DNA from 4 places in the Methylobacterium sp. WL12 genome. Region 2 is predicted to be linked to each of the others. Evidence: predicted binding sites of a transcription regulator. Region 2 holds the regulator's gene; each other region holds the start of a gene.
The links. Region 2 encodes LexA, which represses DNA repair genes until DNA is damaged. Its sites were predicted from a motif close to TGTTCNNNNTGTGTTCNG; they were not measured.
Positions count from the first base shown of each region.

Region 1 (3,191 bases), on a different contig from region 2:
TCAGGATCCGCACCGCGATCTCGTTCTGCTTGGCGGTGAGCCTGGCCGGCAGCTCCGAGAACCAGCGGTGGGCCTCGCTCACCGAGAGCGCGGTGACCGCGCCGACATCCTCCATCGCGACCTTGACGGCCAGCGCCTCGACCTTCAGCCGCTTGCCGCCGCAGGCGGCGCAGGGGGTCTCGCTCATGAAGCGCGAGATCTCGTCGCGGGCGGCGTCGCTCTCGGTCTCCTTGTAGCGGCGCTCCAGGTTCGGGATCACGCCCTCGAACGGCTTGTTGACGGCGTACTTGCGCATGCCGTCGTCGTAGTCGAAGCGGATCGTCTGCTTGCCCGAGCCGTAGAGGATGATCGCGCGGGCCGCCTCGGGAAGCCGCGACCAGGCCGTGTCGGTCTTGAAGCCGTAATGCCGGGCCAGCGCGTCGAGCGTCTGCCCGTAATAGGGCGAGGTGGACTTGGCCCAGGGGCCGATGGCGCCGCGCTTGAGGGTGAGCGCCTCGTCGGAGATCACCAGCTCGGCGTCGATCCGCATCTCGTGGCCGATGCCGCCGCAGGTCGGGCAGGCGCCGAACGGGTTGTTGAAGGAGAACAGCCTCGGCTCGATCTCGGCGATGGTGAAGCCCGAGACCGGGCAGGCGAAGCGCGACGAAAGCGTGATCTTCTCTCTGCTCTCGCCCTCGGGCACGTCGGCGAACTCGATGTCGGCGATGCCGTCGGCGAGCTCGAGCGCGGTCTCGAAGGAATCGGCGAGCCGGGCGGCGATGTCGGCCCGCACCACGATCCGGTCGACCACCACGTCGATGTCGTGCTTGAGCTTCTTGTCGAGCTTCGGCACGTCGTCGATCGGGTAGTACTCCCCGTCGATCCGCAGGCGCTGGAAGCCCTTCTTCTGGAACTCGGCGATCTCCTTGCGGTACTCGCCCTTGCGGCCGCGGACGACGGGCGCGAGCAGGTAGAGCCGGCTCTTCTCGGGCAGCGCCAGGACGCGGTCGACCATCTGCTGGACCGTCTGGCTCTCGATCGGCAGGCCGGTGGCGGGCGAGTACGGAATGCCGACGCGCGCCCAGAGCAGGCGCATGTAGTCGTAGATCTCGGTGACGGTCCCCACGGTGGAGCGCGGGTTCTTCGAGGTGGTCTTCTGCTCGATCGAGATCGCCGGCGAGAGCCCGTCGATCTGGTCGACGTCGGGCTTGGACATCATCTCCAGGAACTGGCGCGCATAGGCCGAGAGCGACTCGACGTAGCGGCGCTGCCCCTCGGCGTAGATCGTGTCGAAGGCGAGCGACGACTTGCCCGAGCCCGAGAGCCCGGTGAACACCACGAGCTTGTCGCGCGGGATCGTCAGGTCGACGTTCTTGAGGTTGTGCTCGCGCGCGCCGCGCACCGAGATCACCCGCCGGTCGCGCTCGGCCGGCGTCTCGCGGTCGAACAGGCGCTCGAGCTTCGCGTCGATGCCGGCCTCGGCCTCGACGGCCGGGTTCGCCTTCGCGGGCTTCCCGGCCGCCGGCGCCTTGGTTGCGGGGGGCTTCGCTGCGGAAGTCGTCGCTGCGGAAGTCTTCGCTGCGGAAGTCTTGCCGGCAGGCGTCTTCCCGGCGGAGTTCTTCCCGGCGGGCGTCTTGGCGGCGACGGCTTTGGCCATGGCGGGGGCGGTCTTTCGAGGCGTCGACGCGGGCGGGATCCGGCGATCGCGAATGCGACCGCCGCGCCGGGTCATGTCGTCCGTCCGAAGCCTTCGGCAAGGTGCGGCGGGCGGGACGCAGGCCCGGCATGCTTGCGCGTCTGCTAGAACGAAACGCGTACGCGGGCAACTCGCCAGCCGTTCCGGGCCGCCGCCGCGCACGCCACGCCCGCCTGGGCCCGGCGCCGAGGCGTGGCCGCTTCCCGGCTTACTGCATCGCCTTCGTCATCGCCTCGGAGGAGGAGGCCTTCGGGTTGGCCTTGCAGTAGGCGCGCATCTTGGCGTCGAGCGCGGAGGCCTGGGGGTCGGCGGCGATCATCGCCTTGTCGGCGGGGCTGAGCGAGGCCTGCGCCTGCGCGTCGGCCTTGAGATAGTCGGCGCAGCTCATGTCGCCGGTCTGGGCTTGGGCGGCGGCGAGGCCGGCGATCAGCAGGCTCGCTGCGAGGAGGGTACGGGTCATGATCGCCTCGGAGTTGGACGGACCCGGAACCGTCGCGCGGTCGCGAGCGACTCCTCCGTAGGACGACACCGCACCCGGCGTCCGTCGCCGACCTTGCCCAGGCGTCCGGAAAGCATGACGGCCCGTCCCAAACCGGCCTGCCGGACTGAGGAAGCCTGCGGTTGTATCGATTGGTGTGCTGAAATATCGAGCTGATCTTAGATTGCAACCGCCTGTTTACCACCTGCGGCTTTATCATTTGTCAAAGCCTTGTGCGAATGAAGGATTGGCAAGCGGATGACGACCGGTGTTCTGATGTCCTTGCGCGGCCGCATCGTGGCGGTCGCGCTGGCACCTTGCCTCGCCTTCGCCGCGGTGGCCGGGGTCGCGATCGCGGACCGGATGGCGCAGCGCGCCGAAGTGGTCCAGGTCGAGGACCTGGTCGGCCTCGCCTCGCGGATCAGCGCCTTCGTCCACGAGGGCCAGCGCGAGCGCGGCGGCTCCAGCCTGTTCCTCGCCTCGAAGGGCACGCAGTTCAAGGCCGAGCTCGTCGCCCAGCGCGCGCGCACCGACGCCGCCCGCCAGGGCCTGGCCGCCGCCGTCACCGCCGGCGCGGCGGCCTACGGCCCCGCCTTCACCGCCCGGGCCGCCGCCTTCGCGCAGGCGCTCGAAGGCCTCGACGCGCAGCGCGGCGGCGTCGACGCCCTGCGGCCGACGGCGCCCCAGGCGGCCGCGGCCTACACCGTCGTGATCGGGGAAGGCCTCGGGCTGGTCCGCGCGATGTCGGGCGTGATCGGCCATGTCGGGATCGCCAACCACGCCGCGTCCTACGCCGCCTTCCTGACGATGAAGGAGTATGCCGGCCAGGAGCGCGCCGCGGCCTCCGCCGCCTTCGCCTCCGGCAGCCTCGACCTCGCCGGGACCCGCCGCCTCGCGACGCTCCTGGCCGACCAGGCCACCTACGAGACCCTGTTCCGCTCGCGGGCGGAGCCAGCCCAAGGCGCCCTGCTCGACGCCAGCGAGGCCTCCGCCCCGGCGCAGGAGGTGGCGCGCCTGCGCAAGGCCGCCCTCGACACC
Region 1 covers NZ_VRUW01000015.1:12,236-15,426, forward strand. Annotated here, with positions in the region: gene uvrA (excinuclease ABC subunit UvrA) at 1-1,636, opposite strand, end outside; gene FV226_RS08530 (hypothetical protein) at 1,884-2,135, opposite strand; gene FV226_RS08535 (nitrate- and nitrite sensing domain-containing protein) at 2,412-3,191, shown strand, end outside.
Region 1: uvrA (excinuclease ABC subunit UvrA) is a predicted target of LexA. The motif match lies at 1,781-1,798, and genes of this name have one in related genera.

Region 2 (3,191 bases):
CGTTCTCGGTCTTCGATTCCGCGGTGACCATGATGAACGGCGTGGTGCGCAGGCCCTCGTCGGCGCGGACGTGGCGAAGCAGCTCGTAGCCGGTCATCGGCTCCATGTTCCAGTCGGAGATGACCAGGCCGTACTTGCGGCCCTTGAGGCGCGCCAGGGCGGCCGTGCCATCGGAGGCGTCGTCGACCTCCTCGAAGCCGAGCTGCTTCAGGAGGTTGCGGATGATGCGGACCATCGTCTGGTAGTCGTCGACGACCAGGATCGGCATGCTGAGGTCGAGGGCCATGGTGAAACTGCTCCGGTGTCTCCGAATCGCCGGCTCGGGTCGGCGTCGGTCACGCATTGTCGAAAGGCGCCGCCGCCGGCCGCACCTCATGGGTCCAAACCTAAGCCGGTTTGCCTTGCGAAGCGGTTAATCACGCGCCGGTCCAGCGCCACCCGGGGCGGCGACGCCCGAATACTGATGTGCGGGACACGAATGCCGTCCGAGCCCAAACGGCGCTGCGTCGGCACGCCCGTTCCCTCGCGATGAGCCGGCGCGGCCTTTACCGATGCGCCCTGACGCGAGATGACGGCCCCGCAGGCGGGCACGGCGCCCGGCGGAGACGCACGCGGGGGAGGCTAGGCCGCGGTGCGAAACAGGATCGGCACGCGATGCTCAAGGTCGTCATCAGCGAGTTCATGGACGAGGCCGCGATCCGGGCGGAGCTCGCCGGGTTCGAGACGCTCTACGATCCGACCCTCGTCGACCGGCCCGACGCCCTGCGCGCGGCGCTCCAAGAGGCGGCGGGGCTGATCGTCCGCAACCGCACGCAGGTGCGCGGCGACCTGCTGGCAGCGGCTCCCGACCTCAAGGTGGTGGGCCGCCTCGGCGTCGGCCTCGACAACATCGACCTGCCGGCCTGCGCAGCCCGCGGTATCGCGGTCCATCCCGCGATCGGCGCCAACGACGGCGCGGTGGCCGAGTACGTGATCGGCACGGCTCTGCTGCTGCTGCGCGGCGCCTACGGTGCCAGCGCGCAGGTGGCGGCGGGGGCGTGGCCGCGCAACGCGTTGATGGGGCGCGAGATCGCCAGCAAGCGCCTCGGCCTCGTCGGCTTCGGTGCCATCGCCCGCGAGACCGCCCGGCGCGCCGCGGCGCTCGACATGGCGGTCTCGGCCTTCGACCCGTACCTGACGCCCGAGGACACCGCGTGGCGCCCGGCCCACGGCTCGGTGGCGCGTGCCGAACTCGACGCGCTGATCGCTTCGAGCGACGTGCTCTCCCTGCACGTGCCGCTCACCGAGGCGACGCGGGGGATGATCGGCTCCGACGCGATCACCCGAATGCCACCGGGCGCGATCCTGATCAACGCCGCCCGCGGGGGCGTGGTGGACGAGCGCGCAGTCGTTGACGCGCTCCGGTCGGGCCATCTCGGCGGGGCGGCGCTGGACGTGTTCGCGGAGGAGCCGCTGGATGCTATGGGCGGGGCACTGTTCGCCGACGTGCCGAACCTGATCCTGACGCCGCACATCGCGGGCGTGACGCAGGAATCGAACGTGCGCGTCTCCGCCGTCACGGCCCGCGCCGTGCGGCGAAGCCTGGAGGGCTGAACCTCGCCGTGCCGCGCTGGCACCGTCGCGTAACGAATTCGTCTGTCCGCGCAGCGCGTCGCGACAAGAACCCTTGCGGAACACTTGACGAACGTTTAACGTGTTCGTGTTTTGTTTCTGCGGCTTCACCTTCGTGCGGCCGCTCTTTCTCGCGAGCTCGCCGATGCTGACCCGTAAACAGCTGGATCTCCTACGATTCATTGATGAGCGGATGCGCGAGGACGGCGTCCCGCCCTCGTTCGACGAGATGAAGGACGCCCTCGACCTCAAGTCGAAATCGGGCATCCATCGGCTGATCACCGCCCTCGAGGAGCGCGGCTTCCTGCGCCGGCTTCCCAACCGCGCCCGGGCGATCGAGGTCCTGCGGATGCCCGAAGGCGCCGGCCGCATGGCGGCGCCCGCCCCGGTGGCGGCGCCCGCCCCGGTGGCGGCGCCCGCGCCACGCCGCTTCACCCCGAGCGTGGTGGAGGGCGGGCGCGCCAAGGCGGTGCCGCCTCGGCCGACGACGCAGATGGTCGATGACAGCGGTCGCTCCGTGTCGATCCCGGTGATGGGCCGGATCGCCGCCGGAACTCCGATCTCGGCGATCCAGAACCAGAGCCACGCGATCACCATGTCGCCGGACTTCCTCGCCGGCGGCGAGCACTACGCACTGGAGGTCCGCGGCGATTCGATGGTCGAGGCCGGCATCCTCGACGGCGACCTCGTGGTGATCCGCAAGCAGGACACCGCCAACACCGGCGACATCATCGTCGCGCTGATCGACGATGAGGAGGCGACGCTGAAGCGCCTGCGGCGGCGCGGCTCGTCGATCGCACTGGAAGCGGCCAACCCCGCCTACGAAACCCGCGTGCTCGGGCCGGATCGCGTCCAGATCCAGGGGCGGTTGGTCAGCCTCGTCCGCCGTTACTGAAGCGTCTCCGCCGGCATCTCGGCGTCGGGGCCGTCCGCGGCCGGGTCGTCGGGCGCCGGTTCGGTCCGCGGATTCGGCGGCGCCATGCCCTGGAAAGGTACGTACTTCGGCTTGATCTCGCCGGGTAAAGGCGATTCTGGCACCGGCTGGTCGGCTGGCTTGGCCGGCACGCGGGCTTGGGCCGGTCGCCACGGCAGCGTCCGCCCCGGCTCGCGGGTCCGACTCACCGTGAAGCCGTCCGGCTGCAGGCGGATCGCCACCGCGCCGTGGGCGGCGAGGTAGGCGCGATCGATGACGAGGGCTGCGGCGCAGCCGGGCGGCGCGGAGAGCGGCGTGATCAACACCGCGGCGTTGGCGCAATCCTGGGCGAAGCCGCGGCGGTCCTTCAGGAGCGCCACCGCGCGGCCATCGGCGAGCCGTAGGACGCAACCGATCCGGTCACACGTAGCGCCCCCGGTCGCCTGCGCGCCGGTCCGGCCGTCGCCGTCGGCCTTCAGCCATTGCTCCAGCACGAAGTTCGACGGCTTGCCGAGGGCGACGAGGCTGCCGTCGATCCGGCGCACCGCGGCACCGCTGCCCTGGCGATCGACGTAGATTTCGAAGCGTGCCGGCGCCGTCGCGAGGCCGAGCCCCAGCAGCGCCGGCGGCAGGGCGAGCCAGCGCAGGCGCGAGACCGGCAGCGTCG
Region 2 covers NZ_VRUW01000016.1:70,542-73,732, reverse strand. Annotated here, with positions in the region: gene FV226_RS09205 (response regulator) at 1-286, opposite strand, end outside; gene FV226_RS09200 (hydroxyacid dehydrogenase) at 655-1,593, shown strand; gene lexA (transcriptional repressor LexA) at 1,757-2,506, shown strand; gene FV226_RS09190 (ComEC/Rec2 family competence protein) at 2,500-3,191, opposite strand, start outside.

Region 3 (3,191 bases), on a different contig from region 2:
GTACGCCGTCCCGGCCCTGTCGGACCGCCTTCCAGTTTAGAATTCTTGAAAACTATGCGTTTTCAAGACCTTAGCTTGCGGGCCACATGCCATCCGGCGCCGCGCCGGTCAAGGCTCCGGCGATCACGAGCGCACGATCCCATCGCGCGCCAGCGTCTACGCGGCCCGTCGGCCTACTGCGCCAACTCCTTCAACCCGAGGCGGATGAGCACCTTGGTCTCGGCGCCTTCGCCGGCCGAGCGCAGGGCGGCGGCGATCGCGGCCGAGGCCTGGAGCTGGGCGTAGCCGAGGTTGACCAGCGCCGAGATCGCGTCCGCGACGGGCTGGGGCGCGGAGCGGTTTTCCACCGCGCCGGCCAGCGCGACCAAAGCCGGGTCGAGGGGCGCGAAGGACGGCGCCTTGTCCTTCAGCTCCGCGACGAGGCGGGCGGCGAGCCGCGGGCCGACGCCGGGCGCGCGGGCGATCGCGGTCTTGTCGCCGAGCGCGATCGCCGAGGCGAGCTGCGGCGGCTCCAGCACCGAGAGCAGCCCGAGCGCCACCTTCGAGCCGACGCCCTGCACCGTCTGGAGCAGGCGGAACCACTCGCGCTCGGCGTCCGAGCGGAAGCCGTAGAGCCGGATCATGTCCTCGCGCACATGCGTCTCGATCGAGAGGTCGGCCGGCTCGCCGGCCTTGGGCATGCGCTGCAGCGTGCGCGCCGAGCAATGCACCACGTAGCCGACGCCCTGCACGTCGAGGATGACGAAGTCCTCGCCGAAGGAGTCGACCACGCCCTTGAGCTTCCCGATCATGAGATTCCGATCATCCGCGCCGCGCGTCCCGCCCGATCTGCGCTGCCTACAGAATGCCGCCCCGCGCCGCCATCCACGGCGTCGGCCGCGGCGCGAGCCTTGAGGGCGGCCAAGCTTCGTGAGATCACGGCCCGGAAACCTTCGGTCACAGACACAGGCGATCCCGATGCGCGGACCTCTGCTCCTCCTGGCGTTCGCGCTCGCCCTCGCGCCGGCGCGGGCCGCCGAGACCGCGGCCTCGAGCGCCGACCCGACGCAGGTGCGGCCCGGCGCCTACCGCCTCGATCCCGACCACGCCAAGATCACGTGGTCGCTGAGCCATCTCGGCTTCTCGACCTATTACGGACAGATCACCGACGTGACCGGCGACGCGGTGCTCGACCCGAAGGACCCGGCCAAGATCCGACTCAAGGTCACGATCGGCACCGACAGCGTCACCGGCGTGAACCCGAAGCTCGACGCGCACCTCAAGGCGCCGGACTTCTTCGACACCGCGAAGTTCCCAAGCGCGACCTTCGTCGCCACCGCGGTCGAGGCGACGAGCCCGACCACGGCGCGGGTCACCGGCGACCTGACGCTGCGCGGCGTCACCAAGCCGGTCGCCTTCGACGCGACCTTCAACCAAGCCGGCATCCACCCGGTGGACAAGGCCTACACCGTGGGCTTCGACGGCCGCGCCGTGCTCAAGCGCTCGGATTTCGGCATCGACGCCTACCTGCCGGTGCTCGGCGACGAGGTGGTCCTGCGGCTCGAAGGCGAGTTCAAGGCGGTGAACTGACGGGCTCAGCCGAGCTTGGCCAGGGCCGCCGCGATCCGCGCGGAGCCGGGGCCCGCCGCGCCGGGGGGCGGGTTGGCGCGCTTCAGCGCATGCGCGCCGCGATGGTTGACGTGGGTGATGGCGATGGCCAGCGCGTCGGCCGCATCCGCGACCTTGAACTCGGCCTTCGGCAGCAGGAACCGCACCATCGCCTGGATCTGCACCTTCTCGGCGTGCCCCGACCCGCAGACCGACTTCTTGATCAGGTTCGCCGCGTATTCGAACACCGGCACGCCGGCGAGCGCCGGAACCAGCAGGGCGATGGCGCGGGCGTGGCCGAGCTTCAGCGTCGCCTGCGCGTCCTTGTTGACGAAGGTCTCCTCCACCGAGACCTCGTCGGGCGAAAAATCCCGTACGATCCGGGTGATGCCCTCGTGCAGCTCGCGCAGGCGCAGCGCCAGCGGCAGGTCGCCGTCCGAGGTGACGACGCCGCAATCGACGTAGGCGAGCTTGGCGCCGGTCAACGTCACCATGCCCCAGCCGGTGCGGCGCAGGCCCGGGTCGATGCCGAGGATGCGGATGGGCGTCATGGGCGAGACCTCGGGCGCGGGGCCGGACCGCCACGCCTGCCCTTTGTGAGCACATAGCGTGAACGATCGGTTTCGCCAAACGGTCGCGGGCCGGCACCTTTCGCATTCGGCGCGGCCGAACTACCGTCCGTCCCGTGGCGCGTGACCGGAACCGCACCGGAGCGATCGAGGGGGCAGGCGGATGAACACCTTCGACTGGCTGGTGCCGACCCTGGCCTTCCTCGCCCCGATGGCGCCGATGCGGCCGGAGCCGCCCAAGCCCTTGCGCGGCAGCGCCTGGGCGGCGGGCATGGTCATCGGCAGCGTCTGCCTGATGATGGTGCTGCCGATGTTCACGATCTGGAGCTTCTGGGGGCCGCACGACTCGTTCCAGACCCGCTGCGAGGCCTCCGGCGGACGCGTGCTGCAGGACCCGGCGGTGGGCGTCGCGCCCTATCGCTGCGACCGCAGCGGGACGGTCTCGCTCCGCTGAGGCCTGAGCCTTACGCCTCGAGCTTGGCCACCAGCGCGTCGGACAGGGCGAAGTTGACGTAGACGTTCTGCACGTCGTCCTGGTCCTCGATCACCTCGACGAGGCGGATCAGCTTCTCGCCGGTCTCGTCGTCGACGTCGATCGTGTTCTGGGCCTTCCAGACGAGGCCCGTGCGGGTCGGCTCGCCGAAGCGGGCTTCGAGCGCCTTCGAGACCTCGCCGAAGGAGTCCTGCGCGCAGGTGATCTCGTGGCCGGCCTCGTCCGAGCGCACGTCGTCGGCGCCGGCCTCGATCGCGGCCTCGATCATCGTGTCGGCGTCGGCCACCGAGGCCGGGAACGCGATGACGCCGACGCGGTCGAACATGAAGGCGACGGCGCCGGTCTCGGCGAGGCTCCCGCCCGATTTGGTGAAGGCCGAGCGCACGTCGGAAGCCGTGCGGTTGCGGTTGTCGGTCTGCGCCTCGACGATCAGCGCGGCGCCGCCCGGGCCGTAGCCCTCGTAGCGGATCTCCTCGTAGGTCTCGCCGTCGGCGCCGGACGCCTTCTTGATCGCGCGCTCGATGTTGTCCTTGGGCACGTTT
Region 3 covers NZ_VRUW01000006.1:96,230-99,420, forward strand. Annotated here, with positions in the region: gene ruvA (Holliday junction branch migration protein RuvA) at 174-791, opposite strand; gene FV226_RS04410 (YceI family protein) at 958-1,569, shown strand; gene ruvC (crossover junction endodeoxyribonuclease RuvC) at 1,575-2,138, opposite strand; gene FV226_RS04420 (hypothetical protein) at 2,320-2,610, shown strand; gene FV226_RS04425 (YebC/PmpR family DNA-binding transcriptional regulator) at 2,621-3,191, opposite strand, start outside.
Region 3: ruvC (crossover junction endodeoxyribonuclease RuvC) is a predicted target of LexA. The motif match lies at 2,186-2,203, and genes of this name have one in related genera.

Region 4 (3,191 bases), on a different contig from region 2:
GCGATCTTGCCGACGGGCATCCCGAGGATGGCGAGCGCCATGATCGGGCGGCCGCCCATGGCGTAGACGTCGGAGATCGCGTTGGTGGCGGCGATCCGTCCGAAGTCGCGCGGGTCGTCGACCATCGGCGTGAAGAAGTCGGTGGTGGCGATGACGCAGGTGCCGTCGTCGAGCGCCCACACGGCGGCGTCGTCGGCGGTCTCGTTGCCGACGAGCAGGCGCTCGAACGGCCCGGCGATCGGCTGGTCGGCCAGCAGCGACCGGAGGATCGCGGGATCGAGCTTGCAGCCGCAGCCGCCGCCATGGGCGAGGCTGGTGAGGCGGACGGGGGACGCATCCATGGGAGCACCGCGAAGTTCGATGGGATCGGTCATATCCTCGGGCCGATACCACGGATCGCGCCCGCGATCCGCCACGGCGGCGACGGATGGGACAATCGGCGCCGACGGCCCATATTCCGGGCGAACATCTTGGAGACCGTTCGATGCCCGACACGCCTGCCCGCAGCTTCGTCCCCCTGTCGATCGCGGTGCTCACCGTCTCGGACACGCGCAGGCCGGAGGACGACCGCTCCGGCGACACCCTTGCGGAGCGGCTGACCGCAGCCGGCCACGCGCTCGCCGCCCGCGCCATCGTGCCCGACGAGGTCTCGGCGATCCGCGAGACGGTCGAGGGCTGGACCCGCGATCCCGGCGTCGACGTGGTGATCACCACCGGCGGCACCGGATTCACCGGGCGCGACGTGACGCCGGAGGCGCTGGAGCCGCTGTTCGAGAAACGGATGGACGGCTTCTCGGCGGTGTTCCACCGCATCTCCTACGACAAGATCGGCACCTCGACGCTGCAGTCGCGGGCGACGGCGGGGGTCGCCAACGCGACCTACGTCTTCGTGCTCCCGGGGTCGCCCGGCGCCTGCCGCGACGCCTGGGACGGCATCCTCGCGAGCCAGCTCGATTACCGCCACCGCCCCTGCAACTTCGTCGAGATCATGCCGCGCCTCGACGAGCACCTGCGCCGGGGCGCCTCCGTCACCGCGTGACCCTCACGCCCGGTCGATCCGGGCGATGAGCCGGCGCGGCGTCAGCCGAGGCGCGAAGGTGCCGGCCTCGGTGAGGCGGTCGCGCCGGACCACGTCGCCGGGCCGCGCCACCCTGGCGCCGACCATCGCCTCGGCCCAGACCGCGAGCCGCGTCGCGAGGCTCGCATGCGGACGCGACAGCCGTCCGAGAGCGTCGGCGCCCGCGGTGCCGACGAACCGGTCGAGGGTGCGGATCCAGCCATCCCCCGGCACGTCGCCGGCCTCGAGGCACAAGACCCAGTCGCGGCGCGCCAAAGCCGCCCCCGCGACCCAGGGGTTCGCTCCGGGCGGCATCACCACGAGGCTGGCACCTGTGGCGTCGGCGATGGTGTCGACGCCGGGGTCCATCGCCGCCGCCACGATCACCGCATCGCCCACGAGACCGGCGGCGACGCCCGCCACGAGCGCCCCCAGGGAGTCGGCCAGACGGTCGAGCGCGTCGGCGTCGCCGGGGTCGGCGACGAGAACCAGGGCGGAGATCATGGTCGCGCATAACGTATTTTCGGCCAGCGAGGACGCTCAGCCGCGACGCGACGCGCTTGCGTTGCGCGGTTGCCACAAACGCCGAGAACTTGCCTAAAATCGAGGCGTATCCCGTCGATTTCGTTCCTGCTATGTTCCATTGTAGACAGCTTCCACGCCGGGGTGCACCCATCACGATGTCCGAATCCCGCCATGTGTCCGAACTCGAATCGAGCCCACGCCGGCTCGCCGCAACGACGCCGGCGCGGGACTCGGTGCGCGGACGGGGCGCCACCGCCAACCCGGACGGCCGGTTCGAGGCGATCCGGCGCGAAAGCCTCGACGACGGCTGGCCTTCCCAAGAGCCCGGGCCGGTGCGACGGACCGAGGTGACGTTGGAGCGGGCGCGCGGGATCATCACGCGCAACACCTCGCCCGACATCCCGTTCGATCGCTCGATCAACCCCTATCGCGGCTGCGAGCACGGCTGCGTGTACTGCTTCGCGCGGCCGAACCACGCCTATGCCGGCCTGTCGCCCGGGCTCGACTTCGAGACAAAGCTCTTCGCCAAGCCGGACGCGGCGCGCCTGCTGGAGCGCGAGCTGTCGGCGCCGGGCTACGAGGCGCAGACCATCGCGCTCGGCACGGCGACCGACCCGTACCAGCCGATCGAGCGCGAGCACCGCATCACAAGGGCCGTGCTGGAGGTGCTGGCACGCCTGCGCCATCCCGTCGGGATCGTGACGAAATCCAACCTCGTCACCCGCGACATCGACATCCTCGCCGGGATGGCCGAGCGGAACCTCGGGAAGGTCGCGGTCTCGGTGACGACCCTCGATCCGGTGCTGTCCCGGAAGATGGAGCCGCGCGCGCCGCATCCACGCAAGCGCCTCGAGGCGATCCGTGCGCTCAGCCAAGCCGGCATCCCGGTGATGGTGATCGTCGCGCCGATCATCCCCTCGCTCAACGACCACGAGATCGAGGCGATCCTGACCGAGGCGCGCGCCTGCGGGGCGCGGGAGGCCAACCACGTGCTGCTGCGCCTGCCGCACGAACTGAAGGACCTCGTCGCCGACTGGTTCGCCGAGCACTATCCCGGGCGACAACGTCACGTCTTCTCCCTGATCGCACAGGCCCGCGGCGGCCGCGAATACGACGCCTCCTTCGGCAAGCGCATGACCGGGGAGGGCGCCTACGCCGACCTGATCGCGACGCGGATGCGCCTGGCGAAAACGCGGCTCGGCTACGCGAAGGCGCGCATCACCCTCGACGCCTCGGCCTTTACCAAGCCGGGCGAGCAGTTTTCGCTGTTGTGACGGGAGGCGAAGAGGGCCGCGTTTTCCCCATTCGGGCACAGGATTCGCACGCCCCCGCTTCTGGCGCTCGCCTTGTGCGCATCCCCTCTCCCCGCGCGCGGGGAGAGGGCTTTGCCGACCTCGTCGTCGGCAAAGCGAGGCGGCAGCCGACGGTGAGGGGGCTGCAACGGAGGAACCACATCCGTCGCCCCCCCCATCACCGCCGCTTCGGCTTCGCCTGCGCTATCCGGCTGCGCGACAAGGTGCAGCCGGGCCTCTCCCCGCACGCGGGGAGAGGGGAACCCGTGCCAGGTTCGGCATCGCCGAAGTCTCACGGAGAGGGGACGGGCACCGCT
Region 4 covers NZ_VRUW01000007.1:626-3,816, reverse strand. Annotated here, with positions in the region: gene selD (selenide, water dikinase SelD) at 1-341, opposite strand, end outside; gene moaB (molybdenum cofactor biosynthesis protein B) at 485-1,039, shown strand; gene FV226_RS04520 (hypothetical protein) at 1,043-1,561, opposite strand; gene FV226_RS04515 (PA0069 family radical SAM protein) at 1,738-2,856, shown strand; partial or broken gene FV226_RS04505 (ribonuclease HII) at 3,167-3,191, opposite strand, start outside.
Region 4: FV226_RS04515 (PA0069 family radical SAM protein) is a predicted target of LexA. The motif match lies at 1,683-1,700, and genes of this name have one in related genera.